Lujinxingia vulgaris: one gene and its partner. The protein of the gene in region 2 binds, or shares a complex with, the protein of the main gene of each other region. Links are inferred from orthologs where the notes say so. Each region holds a gene or a part of one and is shown on either strand. Other genes may lie near its edges.

Region 1 (11,858 bases), on a different replicon or contig from region 2:
TGGTGGCGTTCGGGGCCGAGATCATCGGCAATGAGTGCGCCCGACAGCTGCGTGAGCGCGGCGTGAGCGCCGACTATGTGGTCGCGCCGGTGGGAAGCGGCGGGTTTGCCTGCGGGCTTTTTGGCGCGTTTGTGCAGGAGGGCTCGGTGCCCGGCGTGCAGCTGGTGGGCGTGCAATCCGGCGGTGACGCCAGCCCGGGTAAGGGTGCTGCCAGTCTGGTGCGGGGGCGAGTGGGGGTGCATATGGGCACGCGCTCCTTTGTGCTGCAGGACGCGCTCGGCCAGGTGGTCACGCCGCTGACCGACGCCGCGGGGATGGCGATGCCCGTGGTCGGCCCTCAGCATGCGCGCTGGATGCGCACCGGCCAGGTGCAGTACGTGGAGCTCGCCGACGCGGAAGCTTACGCCGCGGTGCGCACCCTGGCGCGCGCCGAGGGCATCCTGGCGTGCCTGGAGAGCGGCTACGCGCTGGCCTACGCGCTGCGCCTTGCGCCCACACTCCCCGAAGATGCGCACGTGGTGGTGGGTTTGAGCGGCGACGGCGCGCGTGACTTAGGGCGCCTCTCGCGCACCCGGGGCGAAGGAGCGACATCGTGAGCGATCGGTTGCAAGGGCTGGAGGAGCGCGTCGCGGCGCGGCGGCCTCTTTTGATGGTGGCGCTGGTCGCCGGCGATCCGCACCTCGACGCCACCCTCGACTATATGGGGATTCTGGCCGAGGCGGGCGTCGATGTGGTCGAGCTTATCGTGCCCTTCTCGGAGCCCGCCTACCACGGGGCGGTGCTGCAGCGGGCGATGGCGCGCGCGGTGAACGAGCAGCTGGAGTGGGCGCAGATCGAGGAGATCGCCGAGGAGTTTCGGCGCTCGTATCCCTCGGTAGCGATGATCGTCTCGACCTACCTCAACCGTCTGATGGCCGCGCCGATGGGGCCGACCTTTGCGGGGCTTAAAGCGGCCGGGGTCGACGGGTTGTGGATCTACGATCTTCCGATGGAAGAGGCCGGGGAGGTGGAATCGCACAGTGAGGCTGCGCAGCTTCCGCTGGTGCGGGCGGTCTCGGCGACGACGTCGCTCGAGAGGTTTCGGGAGATCGCGCGTCGCGCTCAGGCTCCGATCATCTGGACCGGGCATAGCGGCGGGGAGCTTTCGCTGACGGGTGAGGCCTTTGAGGAGCGGCTGCGCACCTTTGGGGAGTACACGCGTCGGCCCATCCTGGCGTCGATGGGGGTGACCACCGGCGCCGAGGCCCAGGCGGTGGTGCGGGCGGCCGACGGAGTGCTCATCGGCAGCTCGGTGGCCTGGCTGCTGGAGGGGCGCGGGCCGGATGTTAAAGAGCGCCTGCGCCGCCATGTGGTGGAGCTGCGCGCGCGGGTCGATGAGGTCGCCGGTAAGGCGTGAGTCCAGCCGGGTCACCGCGGAGAAGTTGGCGCGGTGGGCGGGTAAAAGGCACCTGGTCGAACTTAATCGTCAGACTCGGAGGGGCTATGCGATCGGGCGTTTGCGACCTCGTCGGCGTTGCGGTCGGAGCGCCGGGGGCCAAAGCCCAGCTGGCGGTTGACCTCCGGCAAAAAGTCCACGCTGCGCAGGTGCAGGTCGCGCTGGGGGAAGGGGATCTCGATGCCCGCCTCGTGCAGGACTTCCCATAAGATGAAGTTGAACTTGCCGCGCAGCTTGCGCTCGGTGGTGCTGCGGCAGTCAAAATGCACGAGCAGCTCAAAGTCGATGCTGTTGTCGCCAAAGCCCACCAACCAGACATCCGGGGCGGGGTGTTTGAGGATGTTGTCGTCGCGGCTGGCCGCCTCCAGCAGCAGCTCTTCGACCTGGCGCGGATCGGAGTTGTAGGAGACGCCGATGGGGATGTGCACGCGTACGATGGAGTCGTGGAAGGTCCAGTTGATGATGCGACCGCTGACGATGTCTTTGCTCGGGATGAGCATGTCGTAGTTGTCGGGGGTGCGCACGACCACGCTGCGCGCGCCCACCGCCTCGACGCGGCCGTAGACATCGTTGACCGAGATGAAGTCACCCTTTTTGACGGCGCGGCCAAAGAGCAGAATAAAGCCGCTGATGAGGTTCTCGGTGAGGTTCTGCAGGCCAAAGCCGATGCCCACGCCCAGGCTGGCCATCACCACCATCACCGCCGAGGGCTGCACGCCGAGCGCCACCATGCAGAGCACAAACGCGACCACGATGAGCGCGTAGTTGATAAGTGTGTTGACCGCGTAGGCCACGCCCACATCGACGTTAAGCGCCGGGTAGACTTTGGCGTTGAGCAGCGCTTTGAAGAGGCGAATCGAGAGGACCGTCGCCACCACGATCAGCGCAATGGTGAGCAGGCTGTAGATGGAGATGGCGACGTTGCCCACCGAGACGAAGGGCACTTTTAAGAGGGCGACGACCGGCTCGTAGAGAGCGAGCAGACGAAGCGCCAGGGTAACTACCAGCAGGCCGCCCAGGGCGAGTGTCCATTGCTCGATGGCGCGCAGCAGCGGGGAGGCCAGCGCGTCTTCTTCGCCGCCGGCCTCCTCGCGGGCTTCTTCGCGCTTGTGGGCCACATAGGCGCGCAGGCGCTCGGCGGCCGAGAATGAGAGCGTCAGCAGCACGATCAGCGCATAGCCACGCGCCAGGATGAAGGTCGCCGCGTGCACAAAGCCGGCGGCGTTGAAGAGCAAGAGCGCGATGGTGACCGCGAGCATCCCGTAGTAATTCGCCGAGATCGCGCGCCGCACCATCGCGTAGAGCGGGGAGCGCTGGGGGGCGGGGAGCAGCGCCAGCACCGCGTCGCGGGCAAAAAAGAGGTAGAGCGGCGCCAGCGCCAGGGTCAGCCGGAAGGCGAAGTACACAAAGCCAATGGCGTCCGGCCGGTAGTCGAAGTGATAGAGCGCGGTGAGCAGCAGTAAAAAGCCCAGCGAGATGCGCAGGGTGATCAGCGCAAAACGCTCCAGGCGCAGGTAGTGCTCGGTAGCGCCCGCGTCGACCGGGCTTAAGCGTAGCGTGGTGACGATGATGGCGTGGGCCGCGCGGTAGGCCAGCAGCCACCACAGCGCATCGGAGAGCACGCGGGTCCACGCCACGCTGGAGAAGGCGGCCTGGATCGGGAAGTAGCTCAGCGCGACGAGCAGGGCGATGGCCGCAGCGCGCCCCAGCAGGAGCGCCAGGCTGCGCAGGAGGCTTGTGAGCCAGGGGGAGAGGTCGACGTGCACCAGAATCTGGGTGCGTCGGGCCACGCGCTGGGCCTGACGGTCGAGCAAAATAAAGAGTACCCCGAAGACCAGCAGGATGAGGATGGGCACCGCCCAGTCCACCAGCACCCAGGGGTTGACCTGGGCGATGTTCTCGCGCAGGTCGCGCAGGCCATCCCACAACGCGTAGGCGTCGGTGAGGAGGTGGTCGGCCAGGCTCAAATCGAAGAGGAGAGGCTCCCGAACCAGAAAGTCGGCGTAATTTTGTTTCAGCAGGGTCTGAGCCTGCTCCAGGCCGGGCTCCACCGAGTGCACATCGACGCCGGGGGGCTCGGGATCACTCTCCCCACCGCTCTCCTCGCCGCCACCTTCACCGGAGGGCTGGGGCGGACCGACAAAGGGGATGTCGAGCTGCTGCGCGTGGAGCGGGCCGAGCATCGCGAAGGTCATCGCGAGGAGTGAGGCCAGCGTCAGCAGAAAGCGCAGCGTCGGGCGTGACTTTTGAGGCTGGGAGTCGAACATAGGTGCCAGGGCCGTCGACGGAAGATCATCGGGGAGGTGAAGGTTTCGTAAGCGCGCACGTCAATGTACGTGGCGACGCGACGTTCGTCACCTGCGGTGAGGTGCCCTGGCGCGGTGCGGGACGGCCTGCGACGGGCCCTGAGCCTGTGGTTGCCTGACCCACCCCCTGCTGTTATAACTCCGTGCTGTCCACAGACCTTCGCGCGACGTGTCGCGATATCCATTTGAGGAGATACCCCATGAAGATCGCTCGTTTTTTCGCCGTGTTGCTGGTCACGCTGTTGCTCTCGTCGGTCGCAGTCGCTCAAGAGGCGGTGCAGAATGAGGAGTTCGGCGTATCGGTGACGCCGCCGAGCGCCTGGGAAGTCAACGCCAGTGATGACAAGGCCGTCGCCAACTTCAAGCACGCCGAGACCAGCAGCCAGATTCAGGTCATCGGCACCAAGCTGATGAGCCAGGACGTGGCCGACGTCTTCTTCAGCACCTTCCACAAGACCCTGACCGAGTCGAGCTTCGAGCAGCAGAGCAGCGCGGCGTCGACCATCGGTGAGCGTGAGGGCAAGCTGAGCAGCTACGCCTACACCCACTCCGGCCAGACCGTGAACGTGGTGGTGTTTGAGTTTCTGCGTGAGGGCACCGCCTGGCTGGTGATCGGCTACATGCAGGACAGCGAGGCGCAGAACCTTCGCGGCGACTTTGATTCGGTGGTCTCGTCGATGAGCTTTGAGGCGGCCGAGTGAAGCTGAGCTTTGCCAGCTTTTGCAGGCCCGCCGCTCTGTGGAGCGTGCGGGCCTGTGTCGCTCTGGCGCTCGGGGGGAGCGTGATGAGCGCGCCCTCGCCAGCGCAGGCCCAGACGGCCGGGCCGCAACGCGGTGAGCCATTGCTCTCGGAGGCTGATGCGGAGGTGCAGCGCGCGGACGACGGCCTGCCGCCCACCGCCAGCGGTCGCGTGGAGCCGGAGGCAGTCGAGGCGCGGGCGGAGGCGGTCACCCTCGAGGAGATCGGCGCGCGTATACGCCGCCCCACCGGGTGGATCATCGTGCCTTCGGGGCGCGGCGCCGTGGCGACCTTTCGGGCCACCAGCGACAGCGAGGCGCAGATCGAGGTGCGCCTCAGTGGAGAGATCCTGGTGGGGCGCGCCGAGCGCTACGCCCAGAGTTTTCAGAACCAGATCCAGGGGGCGGGTTTTCGGGTGGAGACGGCCGAGCGCGACGTCGACTTCGGCGGTCGCACAGGCGATCTTCTCACCTACGGGGTCGATGCCGACGGGGAGTCCTACAGGCTGATGACCTGGCTGCACCACAGCGAGGAGCAGATGTGGGTCTTTTCGCTCTTCTGCGTTGAGGGGCGCCTGGAGGCCTACCGCGAGGTTTTTGAGGAGCTCATCGTCGCGATGACGTGGAGCGACGGCGAAGGCGCCGAGTAAGGATTCCAAGAACGACAAGGAGGAGGGGCGCCGCCGGGGCGTTTGCCGGCGCGCGGGTGTGGGCGCAGCCCCCCGGCGCGCGATCAAGCTCGGGAGAGGGGGCAAAGGTGCAGACCGAGGCGTCGTCCTCGGCGCGTGGCAGGCAGGCAAAGTGGGTGGGGCAGTCGGCATCAAGGTTACAGGGCTCGGAGCAGTAGCCGGTGCCGGTGGGCGCGTGGTCGATGAGGCAGAATTCGGGGCAATGCATGAGATCAAAAGCGCAGTAGTCGCCGGGCTGGCCGCGGTGCGGATCGCAGACGCCGTCGACGCAGCGGCCGGCGTCGGGGCAGTCTGTGTCACGTGCGCACTCGCGGCCCTCGGCGGGGAAGAGGGCGCAGAGGCCGAGCTTGTCGTCGGCGCTCAACGTGCGCTGGCGGCCGTCGCGCAGGTAGGCCGCGCTCATCGCGGCGGCGTTGTGGGCCAGTGTGTGGGAGAGGCCCAGGACGTGGCCGAGCTCGTGGGTGATCACCGCCTGCAGGTCGACCGCAGGGCGCTCGGGCTCGGCAAAACGCTGAAAAGGGTCGGGCGATGGTCGCCAGACGACAGCTGTGCTGTTGAGGGTGACGCTTGCGCGCTCCTCAGGAGAGGTGGGGTAGGTGGTCCAGGCGATGCGCTCGGCGTTCGGGCCGATGCCCGGCTCAAAGTTCAGCTCCACCGCCTCCACTTCGCTGACCTCCTCGCCAGCCTGCACCTCGGTCTTAAAGGCGACCTGCGCACAGCTGACCGCGTTCCAGGTGCGGGCGGAGGCCTCCATTGCCGCGATCACATCGCCGGGCTGCACGCCTTCGGGGAGCGGTCCTTTAAGGCGCAGCGTCAGCGGCAGATGTTCGGGCTCGGGGGCAAAGCCGTTGAATTCGGCGCGTGGGGAGTAGAGGAGGTCGGCCAGGGCGCCGGGGGGGGAGGTGGGAGCGGGGTCCCAGCGAAGCTCGGCAGCCACGGAAAAAGGCGCGAGCGAAGCGAGCGCTGCCAGCAGGGCGGCGCTTCGACGCAACACCCTGGCGAGCGCGCGGGGCATGGTCACTCTCCGGCAGGTGTGTCGAGGCGCTCGATCGTGGCGCGCTCGCGTAAGCTTTGCAGGAGGGCGCGGCGTTTGGATTCGAGCAGCGCGCGGTTGGCCCGCTCGCGCAAAAGCGGCTCAACCTCGTCGAAGTCGCGCACGCCGGCTTCGCGGCGCTCGTGCACGCAGTAGACCGTCACGCTGCTGCCGTCGGGCGCGGGCACCACCGCGCTCTTTGCCGGCGCGTCGCCAGCACCGAAGAGCCGGAACCCGGCCGCGGCCGGAAGCTGATGGCGCTGACGCCAGCCCAGCTCCCGGTGCGTTGCCTCCTCGGGGAGCGTGTCGGGGGCGCATTTCGCGCGGCTGATGCGGGCGGCGCGCTGACGGTCGCGGGCCGAAAGGGTGACGCTGCTGACGCGTACTCGCTCGGCGGCGGGGCGGCCGGCGGCCACCCGCGCATAGATCTCGCGCAGCTGCGCCTCGCTGACCGCGGGCTCCTCGGCCGACTTTGAGCCGTCCTCACCCAGAAGCGTGTGCTCCAGCACCATCGACTCGTGGACCTCCCGACGAAAGTCGCTCATCGAGAGGCCTTCGGCTCTGAGGTAGCGCTGAAACGCGGTGGTGGAGCCGAAATGCTCTTCGACGCGCTCCTCAACGGCCAGGTCCACGCGTTTGGGCGCGATCTCCACGGCACTCTGCGCGATGTGCTGGCGCAAAAGCTCATGGTCGATGAGGCGGTCGATGACCTCGGCGCGCTTGGCCTGGCGAATGTTTGCGTTAAAGGGGCGGCGCGCGTGGCGGTAGAGCTGGTCGATGCGATCGAGGCGCTGCTCCACTTCGGCAGCGTGAATGGGCACCTCGTTGACCCTGGCCACAACTTCCGACGCCTCCACTGCGGCCGCAACGCCGGCCTCCTCTGCACCCTCCGGGCTCACCTCGCCAGACGCCTCCGCTGAGACTTCGGCAGGGGGCTCCTGTAAGCCCGGGTCGCAGGCCAGCACCGGGATCGCCAGGAGCAGCCCGAGGGTCTTGGAGGTCAGGATGTGCAGTAGGTGGTTCATAAAGGCGTCTTACAGGGAGTGGCCGGGGCAAGCAACAGGGGCGCGTCGCGTAGAGAGAATGCCGCGCATCGCCGCGTGCATTCCCGGCGTGGAGCGGCAGCGAGGGCTTCGACACGAAAATGTGTCGAGAAATTTAGATCCATTGCGATGCGGCACCGTTGGTAGTCGGGAAGGCTTTGATGATCGCGGCTCAGAGTGGAGCTGCCCCGACAAATAAGGAGAGGTCATGAACACGTCGCAGGTTGCATGGATCGTACTGGGTGTGGTGGTGGGGCTGATGGTGGGCCTGCGTCAGGCGCCGCAGCTTCAAAACACCGAGACGGTGCTGCCCTCGCTGGCCACCGCAGCTGGCGAGGCGCTGATGACGCCGCTGACGCCGTCTGCGACGACCAGAGAGAGCGAGCAGAGCGGCGCGCTGCAGCTGAGCGCGGAGCTGGCGCACGCGCAGGTGCTCGCTGAGCGCGAGTCCGAGACCTACCTCGATGTGCAGCTTCAGACGGGGGAGTCTCGCGCGGAGCGTCGCCCGGCGCTCAATGTGGCGCTGGTGCTGGACCGCTCCGGATCGATGGGTGGCGAGCCGATGGCGCAGGCCCGCAACGCAGCGGCGCGCTTCCTGGAGCGGCTGCAGCCCGGCGATCGCGTCAGCGTGGTCTCCTTTGGTGCAAACGCCCGTGTGGATGTGCCTTCGCAGCCCGTCGATGCGCATAACCTCCCCTGGTTGATCCGCACCATCGATCGCATTGATGCCCTGGGCGCCACGCACCTGAGCGGTGGCATTGAGGAGGGGGCCCGCACGCTTCTGGCCTCGCGCCAGGCAGGCTCGGTCGACCGCATGATCGTGATGACCGACGGACTTCCCACCGCCGGTATGACCGGTGACGAGGAGCTGCAGCGCCTGGTTCGCGGGGTGCGCTCGCAAGGCATCTCAGTCACGACGCTGGGCTTTGGCACAAGCTACAACGCCGATTTGATGGCGTCGCTGGCCGAGGAGGGCGCCGGCAACTACAGCTACATCGCCCGCGCCTCCGACTTCGAGCAGGCGTTTAGCGAAGAGCTCGACGCCCTGGCCACCACCGTCGCCACCGGCGTCACGCTCACGCTGATCCCCTCGGCCGGCGTCCACTTCGAGGAGGTCTACGGCATGCCCGTCGACGTGGGCGCCGGGCCGCTGACCCTGGGGCTGGGCGATCTTCGCGCCCAGACCAGCCGCCGGGTGATGGTGCGCGTCAAGACCCGCGGCATCCCGCGCGATGGCAAGGCGGCCATCCGCGCCATCCTCACCTACCAGGATCGCGTGGCCGAGCGCCCCGTGGAGAACGAGCTGCTGGTGGAGGCCAGCACCACCGGCGATGACGTCGCCATGGTCAGCAGCCTGCGCCCCGAGGTGATGGTGCGCGTTCAGGAGGCTATCGCCCTGCGCGCCATCCGCGAGGCCACCCGCGACTACTCCCGCGGCGATCAGAAAGCGGCGACCGAGCGCCTCAAGCGTGAGCGCAGCCGCATGGAGGATGTGATGAGCCGCTTCAGCCTGCCCAAACGCGCCCTGGCCCCGATCTCCGATGAGATGCAGAATGTGAGCTTCGGCATGGAGCGCGCCGCGCCGAGCTCGGCTGCGGGCCGCTCGCTGAGTTTTGAGCGCAGCGAGCGCGACCTGGAGCTGGAGCGTGGTGAGGCCGCCCCGGGTCGCTTCTGATATCGCCATAAAACAACGTCTTCGCCCGCTCGCCGGCGCTTGACCCACGGGGGCCTGGCCCCCAGATTGTGCCGCGGCAGACGAGGTCTGCCGCGGCACTTTTGTTGATGGTGAGCGAGCCCCCAACCCTGCGAGGCCCTATGAGCACTTTGAGCTGGCCGGCCGACGGCCCTATGGAGATCCACAGCCACTCCACCGTCAGCGATGGCACCTACGAGCCCGAACGCATGGCCGAGCTGATGGCTGAGAAAGGCGTGGCCCACTGGGCGCTCACCGACCACGACACCACCGGCGGCCTGGAGCGCGCGCGCGTGGCCTGCGCCAGGGTGGGCGTGAGCTTTATCAGCGGCATTGAGATCAGCGCGCAGTCCGAAGGAAAGTCCATTCATGTGCTCGGCTACGGCTTTGACCCCGAGGAGCCCAACCTCGCCAGCTACGCCGAGAAGATGGAGGTCGCGCGCCACGAGCGCATGGCCGAGATGGTGGAGCGGGTGCGTGGGCTGGGCCTGGAGGTCACGCTGGACGATGTGATGGCGCAGTCGATCCAGGGCAACGTCGGCCGGCCCCACCTCGCGCGCGCGCTGCACGCCCGGGGGCTTGTCGACACCCCGCAGGAAGCGTTTGATCGCTGGCTGCGCGCCGATGGCCCGGGCTATGTGCCCATGGCCTACCTCTCGGTGGATGATGCGCTGGAGCTTATCGCTGGCGCCGGCGGCATGGTGATACTCGCCCACCCCGGCCGCTACACCACCATGGTCGATCATCTGGATCGCTGGCGGGAGGCCGGGCTCTTTGCCCTGGAGGTACGCCACCCCTCTCACGATCTGGCCACCGAGCGCCGGCTCGTCGACGTGGCGCAAAAGCACGATCTCAGCATGAGCGCCAGCAACGACTGGCACGGAAGCCTCCCCGACGACATCGAGCGCCTGGGCCGCGTGAACTTCAGCCCGGCCTGGCGCGACGCCTTCTTCGAGCGCTTAAGCCAGACCGCCTGGGCCGAGAGCCAGGGCTGGCGCTGAGCCTGCCGGCGTAGAAAGGGGAGCGCCTTTTCTGCGCGCCCCCTCATGATCCAAAAAAAACGCGCCGAGTCGTCCCGGCGCGTTTTTTTATGATCGAAAAAATTAGAAAAAAAGTTCGAGCTGTTGGGGGAGGTCGTCGTACTCGTGGTCCAGGCGCACGCCCACGCCCAGCAGGCGCACGGCGCGTTCGCTGCGCTCGAGCGCCTCGGCCAGGAGCGGGGCGTAGCTATCGAGGGTGGGGTCGGTGAGTTCAGCGCGCTCAACCGTGGTCTGGCGAAAGTCGTCGAATTTGACTTTCACAAACACCGCGCGAATGGGCGGGCGTTTTTTTCGGCCCAGGCGCCGGTGCAGGCTCTCTATCAGGGCGGGCAGCTTGGCGGTGCAGGCCTGAAGGTCGGGCAGGTCGTTGGCGTAGGTGTTTTCCACGCTCACGCTGCGGGCGACCCGCTCGGTGCGCACCGGCCGATCGTCGATGCCTCGCGCCAGTTCGTAGAGGCGTTTTCCGCGCTTTCCAAAGCGGCGCACGAGCTCGGCGAGTTCGATGCGTTGGAGATCGCCGCAGGTCTTGACGCCCATGTCATGGATGCTGCGCGCGGTGACCTTGCCCACGCCGGGGATGGCTTTGACGGGCAGCTCCTGCATAAAGGCCGCCACCTGATGGGGGGCGATCACCGCCTGACCGTCGGGCTTGTTGAGCTCGCTGGCCACCTTGGCCAGAAACTTGTTGATCGATACTCCGGCCGACGCCGTCAGACCGGTCTCCTTGAAGATCGCCTCGCGAATGGCGCGGGCGCAGAGCGTGGCGCTGCCGTGGTGGTGGGGGGTGTGCGTCAGGTCGAGAAAAGCCTCGTCGAGGGAGAGGGGCTCGATCTGATCGGTGTAGCGCTCAAAGATGCGGCGGATCTTCTGGCTCTCCTCGCGGTACACGTTCATGCGCCCGGGCACGATGATGAGCTGGGGGCAGAGGCGCATCGCGTAGGCCGAGGCGATCGCCGACTTGACGCCGAACTTTCGGGCCTCGTAGTTGGCCGTGGCGATCACCCCGCGGCGTTGCGGATCGCCGCCCACCGCGATGGGGCGACCCCGCAGCAGCGGGTCGTCGCGCATCTCGATGGCTGCAAAAAAGCAGTCCATATCGACGTGAATGATCTTCCTCATGAGCTCTTTCGCCTTACTCTGGGCCGCGCTCGGGTTCCGGGCAGGCTCGCCGGCTCTTTGTAACAGGCTTGAAACGCTTGAGAAATTCTCAAGTCCTCCTTTGACAAGCCGGCGGCCTTTTCTCTATGAGAGCCCCGGACCTCAGGTCCAACCCTCACCCTCAATCCCCATCCAGAACATCCTATCGGGAGGTCGTACATGCAGTACGTCAATCGCAAGTCCCTGGTTGTCTCGCTGGTTCTTTCCCTGGCTGCCTGTGGCGGCTCTGAGATTCAGGCTGAGCCTGCACCGGACCTGACCATCGAGTCGATCGAAGCCGGCGACGTCTGCGCGACCGGGGGCATCATCGTGTATGTCGATGGCGTCGAGAGCGCCACGGTCTGCAACGGCACCGACGGCGTCGACGGCAATGATGGCGAGCCGGGCACCGACGGGGACGCTCCCGAGGTGGTGGTGGAGACCATCGAGCCCGGCGATGTGTGTGAGGCCGGCGGCCAGGAAGTGCGCGTGGAAGACACCGACGGCACCGTGCTCAACACCGCGGTGGTCTGCAACGGTGTCGACGGCGAAGCGGTCGCTCCTCAGGTGGTCATCGGTGAGGCCCAGAACTGCGACTTCGGCGGCGTCTCGGTGACCATCGGCGACGCGGATCCCTTTGAGGTCTGCGACGGCGCCGACGGCGAAGCTGGCGAGCCGGGCGAAGCCCCCTCGGTGAGCGTGGGCAGCCCGGCGGACTGTGAGTTCGGCGGCGTCTCGGTCACCA
Region 2 (11,932 bases):
TGCCAGCCGGCAATCTCGCGCGCCAGCGCGAGAGACGCGGCGAGGTACCAGCCCGAGTCGAATCAAAAGGTGCGGCTCGGGCTGGTTTGCGGCTCAACGCGCATCGCTAAACGCCTGGCGGCAGGGCTCCGGCACCGGATAGCGGGTGCTATAAGAGCACCGCACCAGCACCTCCTCCTCTGCCTCTTGCACTATTGCCAGATGCAAGATCTCACCGGGCTCATCGCGCACTCCTTTGTACTCGACCCGGTGGCAGGTCGTGGCCTGTCCGGCAAGCTCGCAGGGTCCGGTGGTATGCGGATTATGAAACCCGGGGATGCCACCATCATCGGTCCACACCGCGATCGTCTCGTTGAGCTTGTTGTCGAGGTCTTCACGATCGCCAGGGGTCCACGAGAGATGGCCGGTCATGCAGTCGATCCGTCCCGGATGCGAAAAGTAGCAGTCCCCCTCACTCTCCAGCGTCCACCCCAGCACCTCAATTTTTGTGGAAAACGCCTTTCCAAAAGGCAGCTCCTCGGCTGAGCTCAGCGCCTCAAAGACACGCAGGCATTCGGCCCGGTCCAGCTGCCCATCCTCAACGCAGAGCATCCCGATGGCTCCCAACGCCGAGTCGGCCGCGGCGTACATCCCCTCGGCCACAACCTCCCCTTCTTCATCGGGCGCCGACAGGCCAAACCCCTGATCCCGGCTCTCCCGAAGCTCAAATTGCATGGCGCGATAGCGCGTCTGGTTCAGACGCACATCACTCACCTTCCCCCAGTACGCGACCTCTTTCGGATGACGTTTCGTGGCCAGCTGCCCGGCATAGGCAAAGCGGCGATCGAAGCTCCCGCGCATCGTGGGGCCCGTCTGCACCAGGTAGTTTTGGTCGGGGCAGTCCACGACCACCCAGCCCGTCACATCATCATCCACCGCGCAGTCCTCAAAGGGCTCGAAGCGGCCGGCCGGATCGTCCGAGGAGGTCGGCGTTGCGACGGGCTGAGCCTCCGCTTGAAGCTCAGGCACGACGTCTTGATCGCCAGGATCGGCCGCACCAGAAGACGCCTCTGCAGTCTCAGCGCTCTCTCCCGCTGAAGAGGACGCCGCCCGGGGCTCGGCGGTCTCCGTCCCGCTTCTCTCAACCTGCGCCCCGGGCACCTCGGAGGGCGCCTGGGACTCTGGCGGATAATGGTGATGGTGGTGAACGGCGCATCCCCCGCTCAGCCACACGATAAGGGTCAGAAATCCGGACGCCGCAGCGCGCCGGGCGGTCCATCGAGCAACAGTCATCGCCAGCCCTGGGGTAAAACGCATAAAAAAGGGTCCACATCGAAGACATCGTCTGTCTACGAGTGGACCCTCCCGGGACGCGCTCTATTCAAGGGATCACAACGCTTTACAGGTTTTCTGCCGGCCAACGTGATCGAAAAAACCCGACCGCAGCCAACGTCGTCCTGATGCGGTTGGCACTGCTCAGAACTCTACGCGATCCCCCGGTGCAAGATTGCCGTCGTACCCCGGATCCTCGGCCTTTTTCTGCCGGGCTTTGCGCGCGTTCCACGCCGCGCTGCCCAGAAAAGCAGGCGCGGCGACCACGCATAAAGGGCACATCACCGTGCCAAAAGCCGCCAGCCCCGCCACGCTCAGCGCTCCCATCGCCCCGCCAAAGAGCGTGTGCTCCCGCGCCCGGCGGCTGTGCTCGCACTCGGGCTCTTCGGCCCCCTTCACGTGGATCCTCGACCCGTCTTCATTCGTCACGTTTCGCTTCACCATCTCTGCCTCCTCAAGTGTTTCAACCATTTCGGGGGCCAGGACCATCATCCGACACCCCACACGCAGCTCTCACTGAGAAAACAACGCCAGCCCCAAGAACCTTCCGCCACGCATATGCACACGCTCACGGGCTTCTTGACCTCAACAGCGCACCCGGATCCCCTGAACAAAACTCCCTGATTCGAAAAATTTGATCTTATTGCGATCGAGATTGGCCCAGAGGGGCTGTGGAAAACTCTGTGCGAAACCCTGTGCTAAAGCTGTTAATCCACAGCTGGAAAACCTGGGGCAAACTCGGCCCTCAGACTCTCCCCACTTCTCCCACACGCTTTCCCCGATCCGAATGTGGATAAATAGTCGAAGTATTTTGGCCCTTTAGCGCACCTCTCCACATTTCCACAGGCCCTACTTCTTCTACGTACCTCAAACACACCAAACCTTTTTTGTCTTCTGGTAGAAGATCCGTGTCTGTGGAAAACCTTCGCACCTCGAAGGGGCGCAAACTCGCGAGTTACAAGGGCGATTAGCACTTGAAACCCTCTCCAACCTGTGGTGGATTGTCAGGGCTTACGAGCCGGGAAATTTTTTTAAAGAACCCAAACCTCTCCGCGGAGACGCGCTCCATGAAGATTCGCATTTCCAGCAAGACGCTCACCGACGAGCTCTTCAAACTTCAAGGCGTCGTCAGCCACCGCAGCACGCTGGCTATCCTGTCCAACGCGCTTCTTGTGGCCGAGGGCAACACGCTGACCCTGCACGCCACCGACCTGGACATCTCCGTGTCCACCTCCTGCGAATGCGAGGTGCTGGAGCCGGGCAAGGTCACCCTGCAGGCCCGCAGCCTCTTCGACATCGTCAAAAACCTCGAAGAAGACACCCTCTCGCTGGAGACCGAGGACAACCACTGGGCCAAGCTCAAGAGCGGCAACGTCAACTGCCGCATCGTCGGCACCCACGCCGATGAGTTCCCCCACCTCCTCGACATCGAGGGCGTGGAGCTCTTCCCCATCGGCACCCGTCGCCTGCTCGACATGATCGACAAGACGCTCTTCAGCGTCTCCACCGACGACGCCCGCGCCAACCTCACCGGTGCCTTCTTCAAGGTCACCAACGAGAAGACGCTCCTGATGGTCTCCACCGACGGCCACCGCCTCTCGAAAATCGAGACGAAGCCCGAAGAATTCGACGCCGGTGGCGACATCCCCTCCGCGCTCAACAAGGGCATCATCATCCCGCGTAAAGGTCTGGCGGAGATCAAACGCACCGTCGATGCGAAGAGCGATGAACTCAGCTTTGGCATCATCGACAACAACATCGTCTTTAAGAGCGGCCCGATGAGCCTCTCGGTGCGCCTGATCGAAGGCAGCTTCCCCGACTTCACCCAGGTTCTGCCCAAAGAGAGCGAGCACCGCGCCGTCGTCGAAAAAGACGTCTTCCAGCAGGCGCTCAAGTTCGTCAGCCTCTTTGCCAGCTCCAAGACCAACAACGTGCGCATCTCGCTGAGCGACGACGGCCTGGAGCTCTACGCCTCCGACCCCGATCGCGGCGAAGCCACCAAGGTCGTCCCGATGCAGTACAGCGGTCAGGCCGTCAAAGCTGGCTTCAACTACCGCTACCTCAACGACGTCGTCAGCGCCCTGGACGGCTCCGAGGTCTCCATCGAGATCATCGACACCCTCTCCCCCACCCTCATCCGCGACACCCAGCGCGACGAGATGCTCTTCGTCGTCATGCCCATGCGCCTCTGATCCTTTTAATCAGGGCAACCAGACCAGTCTGTGCTGGCCAGTCTTTGCTCTGCGGCTTTTTTAGTAAATGAGTTAGTGCGCGCCTCCGACGACCTTCGCCGGGGGCGTTCGCGTTTTCGCGCCCCCCCTGAGCCATAGAGCCCAAGTTCCCCGGGATATATATTCGATGCTTCTGGAAGCCCTCCGACTGCGCGATTTTCGCAACCTGCAGCACGTGATGTTGACGCCCAACCCGCGTTTTAACGTGATTGCCGGTCCCAACGGTCAGGGCAAAACCAACCTCCTGGAAGCCATCTATCTCTTGAGCGCGGTGAAGAGCTTTCGGCCCGGCACGACCAACCGCGCGCTGATTCATTTCGAGCGCACAGAGGCCACCCTGGAAGCCCGCGTGGAGCGCGGCGGCCATGAGCGCCTGGTGCGCCTGGAGATCTCCGAGCGCGGCAAAAAGGTTTTTCTCAATGAGGGGCAAGTCCGCAATATCTCGGACTTTTTCGGCACTCTTAACGTCGTGATCTTCGGGCCGGATGACATCGGCATCCTGCGCGGCTCCCCCTCGGAGCGCCGCCGCTTTATGGACCGCGCCATCTTCAACGCCCACCCCGCCTTTGGCACCGAATCCACCCACTACGAGGACGTGCTCAAGCACCGCAACGCGCTCCTGAAAGAGCCGCGCCAGGACCCGGCGCTGCGCGCGGTCTACGACGAGCAGCTCATCACCTACGGCGCCCAGATCCTGCGCCGCCGCCTGGACTTCATCACCCACTTTCGGCCCGTGCTCACCCGCACGTTTTCGACAATTTTCGACCCCTCGCTTGCCGCCGACCTGCGCTACGCCCCGAGCTGGCTCGCGGAGGGCGAAGATTTTCTGGATGAGGCCGAAGCCCTAAACTCCCCGCAGTATCTGGAACGCGCCCTGGAGCAGGCCTTAAGGCGCACCGAGCGCGACGAACGCGAGCGCGGCTACACGCTCATTGGCCCCCACCGCGACGACCTCCACACCACGCTCGGCGGCCACGACGTGCGCACCTTCGGCAGCCAGGGCCAGACCCGCGCCTTCGTGCTCGCCATGAAAATCGCCGAGATCACCTACCTGGAAGAGCGCTACCACTTCGCCCCCATCCTCCTCCTCGACGACGTCTCCAGCGAGCTCGACCGGCAACGTAACCGCCTGCTCTTCGACTTTCTGCGCAGCCGCACTCAAGGGCAGGTCTTCATCACCACCACCCACCGCGATTTTATTCTGCTGGATGAGAATCTCAGTATTTTTGATGTGCAGGGCGGCCAGGTCATCGAGCGTGTCTCGGACCAGGGGTGATGAACCGAATACATCGCTCAAACGGAGTGTCGGTGCCTTCGCCGGTTAGAACAGTGGCCCCGAAGCGAACAACGCGGCCTTCGCCGGTTGAAACACCCGCGTCGAAGCGAACGACGCGGCCTTCGCCGGTTAAAACACCCGTGTCGAAGCGAACGACGCGGCCTTCGCCGGTTAAAACACCCGTGTCGAAGCGAACGACATAGCCTTCGCCGGTTAAAACACCCGTGTCGGAGCGAACGACACGGCTCCTTCACCATCAAAATACGTCGTCGAAGGGAACGACGCGGCTGTTTTATCCTGAGATAAGCGCGTCGGAGCGAACGACGCGTCTGTTTCAAACCAAAACCATCGCGGCGATGGCTTTGACAGAGCTCTTTTAAAGGGCGAAAGCCTCGTCGAGCCCATCGGCAGAGCATTTTCAAATTGAAAAACCCGTGTCGGGCAGTCCGACACATCTCTTTCACATTGAAAAACCCTTATCGGAGTGCCCGACACAGCAGTTTTAATTTAAAACCATGCCGTCGAAGCGCATCGAATAAGGCGATCGACGCTTTTGAGCCTTCTACGCCTGAAGAGAGCAAAACCATGATTCTGGAGCTTAGCCGGGGATTTCGACACGGCGATGAGGTCGAGCTGACCATCGACAAGATGAACGAGCGGGGCTTAGGGGTCGCCTTTGTCGAGACGGTCATCGGCCCGCAGAAGATGGAGAAGCGCTACGAGGTCTTTGTGCGCAAGGCCATCCCCGGCGACCGGGTGCGCGTGCGCATCGACAAGACGCGCCGCAAGCGCGCCTCGGCCACCCTGCTGGAGATTCTGGAGCCCTCGCAGCTGCGCATCGACCCGCGCTGCCGCCACTTTGGCACCCGCGAAGAGGCCGGAAAAGGCTGCGGCGGCTGCACCCTGCAGTCGATGCGCTACCGCCATCAGCTCGCCATCAAAGAGCGCCTGATCAAAGAGAATTTTCAGCGCGTGGGCCTCGATCCGGGGCTGGTGCTCCCCCTCAAAGGCATGGAGGAGCCCTGGTTTTATCGCAACAAGATGGAGTTCACCTTCGGTGACGACGCCGAGCGCAATTTCGCGCTGGGGCTTTACCCCTCGGGCTACAAATTCGAGATCCTGAATCTGCAGGAGTGCCACCTGCAGTCGGAGTTCGTCTCGCGTTTTGTGCCGGCGATGGGCAGTTTCTGCGCCTCGGTGGGGCTTGAGCCCTACCACAGCCGCCGCGACGAGGGGTGGCTGCGCAACCTGACCATCCGCGAGGGCAAACGCACTGGCGAGGTGATGGTGGAGCTGATGACCAGCCCGGCACAAGAGGTGCAGTTTGGCGATGTGAGGGTCGATGCGGAGCAGGCCGCGCGCGGGTTTATGGAGGAGGCCCAACGCCTGGCCTCGGAGCTCGGGCGGCCCATTACCTCCTTTTACTGGTCGCAGTACATCGCCGAGAAAGGCAGCCGCACCCGCATCGAGGAGACGTTGCTCGCCGGCGCCCCCGTCTTGAGCGAGGAGATGCACCTCCCGGGCTCGCAAAAGCTGCGCTTTGAGATTCACCCTCGTGCGTTTTTTCAGCCGAATACTCTGCAGGCCGAGCAGCTCTACACCGAGGTCATCGAGCGCGCCGGTTTGCTCGACGCCGACAACCCCCGTCGGCCCAAAACCGTGCTCGACCTCTACTGCGGCACCGGCACCATCGGCCTCTGCCTGGCTCCCTACGCCGAGCGCGTGCTGGGCATTGAGCTGCAGCCCGACGCCGTCGACAACGCCCGCAAAAACGCCACCGACAACCAGATCGACAACGCCTCCTTCTTTGTGGGCGACGTCGGCAAGGTGCTCGCCAGCCCCGAGTTCATCGAGGCCCGCGGCGACGCGATTGATCTGGTGGTCGTCGACCCGCCCCGCTCCGGGCTTTTTGACCAGGCGATTGAGCAGATTCTGGAGATCGCCGCCCCCACGCTGGTCTATGTGTCGTGCAACCCCAAGACCCTGGCGGACAACCTGGTCGCGCTCATCAAGGGCGGCTACCAGCTGGAGGTCGTGCAGCCGGTCGACCTCTTCCCGCAGACCTATCACGTGGAGAACGTCGCGCTCTTAACCCGCCAGGCCTCGACCTGAACCTGGCGAGCAGGGGGCTCACTCGCTGCGGCTTTGCTGCACGTTGGGGTGTTGGTAGTGTGAGCGCCGTCCGGATGGGAAATAGGTGGCGTGTTTTGTGCTGGTGGAGATGAGGTCATTATGAACTTCGAGCTGCTCGTCATCGTGGTGATCGTGGGCTTCGGCATCGCCGCCTTCTTTGGGATTTTGCAAAACATCTCGCGCATGCAGGAACTTATGAAGACGAAATCCTACTGGCGAACGATCGCCGAGACCTTCAACCTCCAGCCCGACGCCGAGAGCACCAGCGGGGTTGAGCGCCTGGTGGGCTCGCACCGCGCCTGCCCCCTTATTCTCACCGGCAAAGGCGACCCCTTGAGCGAGGGCTACGAGCTGGAGGCGGAGATCGATCTCGTCAAAGCGCTGCACAAAACGCTGACCCTTATCAGCGAGCCCGACGCCGACGAGGCCCCCACCATCGACACCGTCTACGCTGAAGGCCCCACCCAGGCCCATGAGCTTTTGCAGGTCCCGGCGCTTGTGAACGCCTGGAATGAGGCCGCCGCCTTCGCCCACCACATCGAGGTGCGTGACGCCCATCTGCGCCTCAAACGCCGCGGGGCGCTCAGCGATGAGACGATCCTCGAGGAGCTCACTGAGCTGTCGGTGAGCCTGGCGATTGTGCTGGAGAATCAGGCCGCGAAGTTCCCCACCCTTACCCCCGAGGGGCGCAAACTCCCCGGCGCCACCGCCCAGGCCGGTCGGATGCCCGTCTCCGGCGAACTTCACTCCCGCAGCACAAGCCCGATGAAGGGCGATTTTTTTGAGGAGAAAGCCGGCTTCCCCGTGCGCGGCGAGTGGGATCGATCGGGAGAGTTCCGGGCGCCGGCAGAGGGCAAAAAAGCGGCCGACAACGACCTGAAGTTGCTCGATGAGGATGATGGCGACCTCTTTTGAGATTATGGGAGCCCGAGCTCGGCTACCCCCTTTGCACGCGCGCCACTCAGACGACTGGACAGCGCCCCTCGCCACACTACACTGAGCGCCGACTTCGGGTTTCTCTAGCAGGCAGTCGGCCCATGACCTCATCCCCCCCCTCATCGCAGCTCATCGACCGTTTCGGACGCGCGCACCGCTCGCTGCGCGTCTCGGTCACCGACCGCTGCAATCTGCGCTGCTCCTACTGCATGCCCGCCGAGGGTCTGCCCTGCGCGCCGCGCTCCGAGCTTTTGACCTTTGAAGACATCACCTTTGTGGTGGGCGTGGCCTGCGAGCTGGGCGTCGATAAGATTCGCCTCACCGGCGGTGAGCCCCTTTTGCGGCGAGATTTGCCGGAGCTCGTCAGGATGCTCAAAGGGGAGACGGCCGTGGCCGATGTGGCGCTGACGACCAACGGGCTGCTGCTCGACCGCAAGGCCGCCGAGCTCAAAGCCGCCGGGCTCGACCGGGTGAACATCAGCCTGGACTCGCTCGATCCGCAGCGTTTTCGCGAGATCACCCGCAATGGCACCTTTGAAAAAGCCTGGGCCGGGCTGGAGGCGGCGCTTTCGAGCGGCTTTGACCCGGTGCGCGTCAACACCCTGCTCCTGGCCGGCGTCAACGACGATGAGCTCGACCGCTGGATTGAGCTCACCCGCACCCACCCGGTGGACGTGCGTTTTATGGAGATCATGCCCATTGGCGAAGGCGCGCTGCACGCAAAAGCGGGCCGCTTTGTGAACCTCACCGAGCTGATTGCCGAGCTGATGGCGACCCGCGGCGTAGAGCCCGACGACGCGAAGGTGGGCAATGGACCTGCGCGCTACTACCGCGCCCCGGGCGCGCGGGGGCGTCTGGGCTTTATCACCCCCATCTCCAACCCCTACTGCGACACCTGCGCGCGGCTGCGGCTGACCTCCACCGGAGAGCTGCGGGCATGTCTGGCGGTCGACGATCAGCACGAGCTCAAAGAGGCGACGCGTCGCCGCGATCGTGAGGCGTTGAAGGCCATCTTTGAGCTCGCCGTCTTCCAGAAACCCGCCGGCCATCAGTGGCGCAAAGGTCACGTGACCGCCGCGGGCATGTCGGCCCTGGGAGGTTGAGATGAAGATCCACGTGCGATTTTTCGCCGGACTCGCCAGCCGCGCCGGCTGCCGCGATGTTTTTATTCAGGTTGCACCGGGGCGCGATGAGGGTGGGGAGGTTCGTGTCGCCGACGCCCTCTCGGCCATCGAGCAAGAATTTCCCTCGCTGGCTTCGATGCTCTCGCGGGTGGCGGTGGCGTTGGACAACACGATTGTTTCGGCCTCGACCCCCCTTTATGAAGACGCGACTCTCGACCTGCTTCCGCCGGTCAGCGGGGGCACCGACCTCCCCGCCACTCCGTCACGCTGGCTCTCCGAAACCCCGCTCGATCTGAGCGCCCTGCTGGCCGAATGCGAAGATCCGGCCGGCGGCGGCCTTGTGGTCTTCAGCGGCGATGTGCGCAACCACCACGAAGGCCGCCGGGGCGTCACCGCCATCACCTACGAAGCGCACCCGGCCATTGCCGCCCGCGTCTTAAGCGAGCTCGAAGCCGAGGTGATGGAGCGTTTCGACGTGCTGCGCTGCCGCATCCAGCACCGCACCGGCCGGGTGGAGGTGGGCCAGGCCTCGGTGCTGGTGATCTGCCGCGCCGCCCACCGCGCCGCGGCTTTTGAGGGCGCCCGCTACGCCATCGATACGCTGAAACTAAAAACCCCCATCTGGAAGCTCGAGCATTACGACGACGGCTCCGAGCGCTACCTCGACGGCACTCCCCTTCAGCCCGAAGATCAGGGTTAACACCACCCCGGGGCGTCACGGCCCCGACCTGTGACTCCGCGCTTACCCACGCTGTGCCCGTTACGCACACCGCCTTGCTCGCCAGTTATTGCGCAGGCAGATCGCCGGCACCTCTTAAGTGAGAATCTGAGAATGAAAGACATCACCCACAAACCTACCAGTGAGCGGTTTGCGCGCGCCTCGGCGATGTTGCGCATCGACTCGGCCATCCTTCAGGCGACGGCCCACGGGCGTAAGACCGATAAGGGAGACGCCATCGAAGCCTCGCGCGTGGCGGGCATCATGGCCGTGAAACGCACCTGGGAGGCGCTGCCTTTCTGCCACCCGCTGCCCATCACCGCCTGCGATGTGCATTTCGACTTTTTGTCCGAGGGCATCTACCTGGAGGTCACCGCCACCACAGTCGGCCAGACCGGCGTGGAGATGGAGGCCCTGTATGCGGCCAGCGTCGCGGCGATGAACCTTTATGACATGCTCAAACCCCACGCCTCTGCCGACACGGGGTTGATCAGCGTGACCGACATCAAACTTGTCGAGAAACGCGGCGGCAAGAGCGATTTTCGCGATCCGGTCAGCGTGCGCGCCGCCATCGTCGTCACCTGCGACGCGGTGGTGCAGGGTTTTAAGGACGATAAAGCCGGCCGCATCGTGCGCGACCGCCTGCTCAAGCGCGAGGGCGTCGATATTTTTGACTACATCCTGCTCGGCAACGACCCGGGCCCCATCGAGGCGACGATCGATGATCTTCTGGCCCGCGAGCTCGACCTCATCATCACGGTGGGCGGCACCGGCCTTGAGCCCTACGCCCGCACCGTCGAGGTGGTGCAGTCCCGCATTCAACGCCCCATCCCCGGCATCATGGAGGCCGCCCGCGCCCACGGTCAGGCCCGCACCCCCCGCGCGCTCATCTCCCGCGGGGTCGCCGGCCAGGCCGGCCACACTCTGCTGGTGACCCTGCCCGGATCCACCGCCGGCGCCACCCAGAGCTGTGACGCCATGCTTACCGGCCTGCTCGAAGCGGTGCGCCCCGCCCTTTAATGTTCAATCAGGTAATGTTCAATCAGGCTCGGATGCACGTTCTCTCGCGAGCTCTCGTGTTTCGAGTTCGGCCTGGCAAAAGACGTGAAACACGAGGCTTTTTGGCCTCGTAGAATGACTCTGTTTCACGTGAAACGCGCGACCCCGGGTCCGTATAAATGCCTGAATTTCAAACGTTTTCAGGCGGTGATTCACTCAAAGGGTCTTGAGCGAAAAATCATGACGATGGCCCTCATCGCTGATCTTGCTCCCCCCGCTACGCTCGGGGTAAACCGGGCCCCTGAGCGCCGCTGCTGCTGACGCGGCGGGCGCCGGTCTCTTCGCCCCTCCACCTCTCTTTTTGCCTCTTCGCTTCGGGTACACGTTATGGCCTCCAAACTCGATCTCGACTCCCGCATCATCGACCGCGCGCGCCAGGCCGCCAGCGACATCGCCGACACGATGGACGCGTTTATTCGCGAGCGCACCACCGTGGCCGTGGAGCGCACCACCCTGCGCCTGCTCGGCGTCGACGGGGTCGATGAGGACGACGTGCCGCTGCCCAATGTGGTGGTCGATCATGCCCTGGAGGCCGGGCTGCTCGCTGAGGGCATCACCCGCCATATCGCGCGGGCGATGATTCACACCGGTCGCGACGCCCAGACGGTCAGCGAAGCCATCGCCGAGGGCGACCTTACGCTCACGGATCTTCCCCTGATCGATGAGGCCCAGATTCAGGAGCTCGGCCAGGAGCTGGCCGCGGAGGCGATGGCGCGTATCGCGGCGCGGCGAGCTGAGCGCGATGATTTTCTAGATCGTTTTGAGAAACGGCCGGCGCCGCTGCATTACGTGATCGTGGCCACCGGCAACATCTATGAAGACGCCGTTCAGGCCCGCACCGCCGCCCGCCAGGGCGCCGACATCATCGCCGTGATCCGCTCCACCGGGCAGAGCCTGCTCGACTTTGTGCCCTACGGCCCCACCACCGAGGGTTTTGGCGGCACCTACGCCACCCAGGCCAACTTTAAGATCATGCGCGAGGCGCTCGATGAGGTCGGCGAGGAGCTCGGGAGGTATATTCACCTCTGCAATTATTGCAGTGGTCTCTGCATGCCCGAGATCGCGGCGATGGGCGCGATTGAGCGCCTGGATATGATGCTCAACGACGCCCTCTACGGCATCCTCTTTCGCGACATCAACCCCC

The links.
Region 1: the proteins of dnaN (region 2) and dinB are in contact, whole or in part, in a solved structure (PDB 1OK7), measured with the Escherichia coli proteins. The link is inferred for Lujinxingia vulgaris from one-to-one orthologs.

What each region holds. Positions count from the first base shown.
Region 1 is NZ_VOSM01000002.1:568,968-580,825, forward strand. The notes cover bases 9,068-11,858. They hold dinB (DNA polymerase IV), read right to left. Parts: upstream 11,096-11,858; coding sequence 10,040-11,095; downstream 9,068-10,039. Other genes in these bases: FRC98_RS05900 (PHP domain-containing protein), read left to right, coding at 9,068-9,937; FRC98_RS05910 (hypothetical protein), read left to right, coding at 11,294-11,858. Outside these bases: FRC98_RS05860 (pyridoxal-phosphate dependent enzyme), read left to right, coding at 1-596; trpA (tryptophan synthase subunit alpha), read left to right, coding at 593-1,396; FRC98_RS05870 (mechanosensitive ion channel family protein), read right to left, coding at 1,459-3,702; FRC98_RS05875 (hypothetical protein), read left to right, coding at 3,942-4,442; FRC98_RS05880 (hypothetical protein), read left to right, coding at 4,526-5,128; FRC98_RS05885 (matrixin family metalloprotease), read right to left, coding at 5,085-6,182; FRC98_RS05890 (SurA N-terminal domain-containing protein), read right to left, coding at 6,185-7,225; FRC98_RS05895 (vWA domain-containing protein), read left to right, coding at 7,452-8,918; more of FRC98_RS05900, read left to right, coding at 9,059-9,067. UniProt on the Escherichia coli protein: Poorly processive, error-prone DNA polymerase involved in translesion repair and untargeted mutagenesis. Copies undamaged DNA at stalled replication forks, which arise in vivo from mismatched or misaligned primer ends.
Region 2 is NZ_VOSM01000012.1:1,316-13,247, forward strand. What follows is about bases 1,576-4,440. They hold dnaN (DNA polymerase III subunit beta), read left to right. Parts: upstream 1,576-2,378; coding sequence 2,379-3,503; downstream 3,504-4,440. Other genes in these bases: FRC98_RS17980 (hypothetical protein), read right to left, coding at 1,576-1,755; recF (DNA replication/repair protein RecF), read left to right, coding at 3,670-4,440. Outside these bases: FRC98_RS17975 (hypothetical protein), read right to left, coding at 94-1,272; more of FRC98_RS17980, read right to left, coding at 1,456-1,575; more of recF, read left to right, coding at 4,441-4,818; FRC98_RS17995 (class I SAM-dependent RNA methyltransferase), read left to right, coding at 5,404-6,930; FRC98_RS18000 (hypothetical protein), read left to right, coding at 7,051-7,866; GTP 3',8-cyclase MoaA, read left to right, coding at 7,989-8,990; FRC98_RS18010 (molybdenum cofactor biosynthesis protein), read left to right, coding at 8,992-9,711; FRC98_RS18015 (cyclic pyranopterin monophosphate synthase MoaC), read left to right, coding at 9,844-10,749; kamD (lysine 5,6-aminomutase subunit alpha), read left to right, coding at 11,116-11,932. UniProt on the Escherichia coli protein: Confers DNA tethering and processivity to DNA polymerases and other proteins. Acts as a clamp, forming a ring around DNA (a reaction catalyzed by the clamp-loading complex) which diffuses in an ATP-independent manner freely and bidirectionally along dsDNA.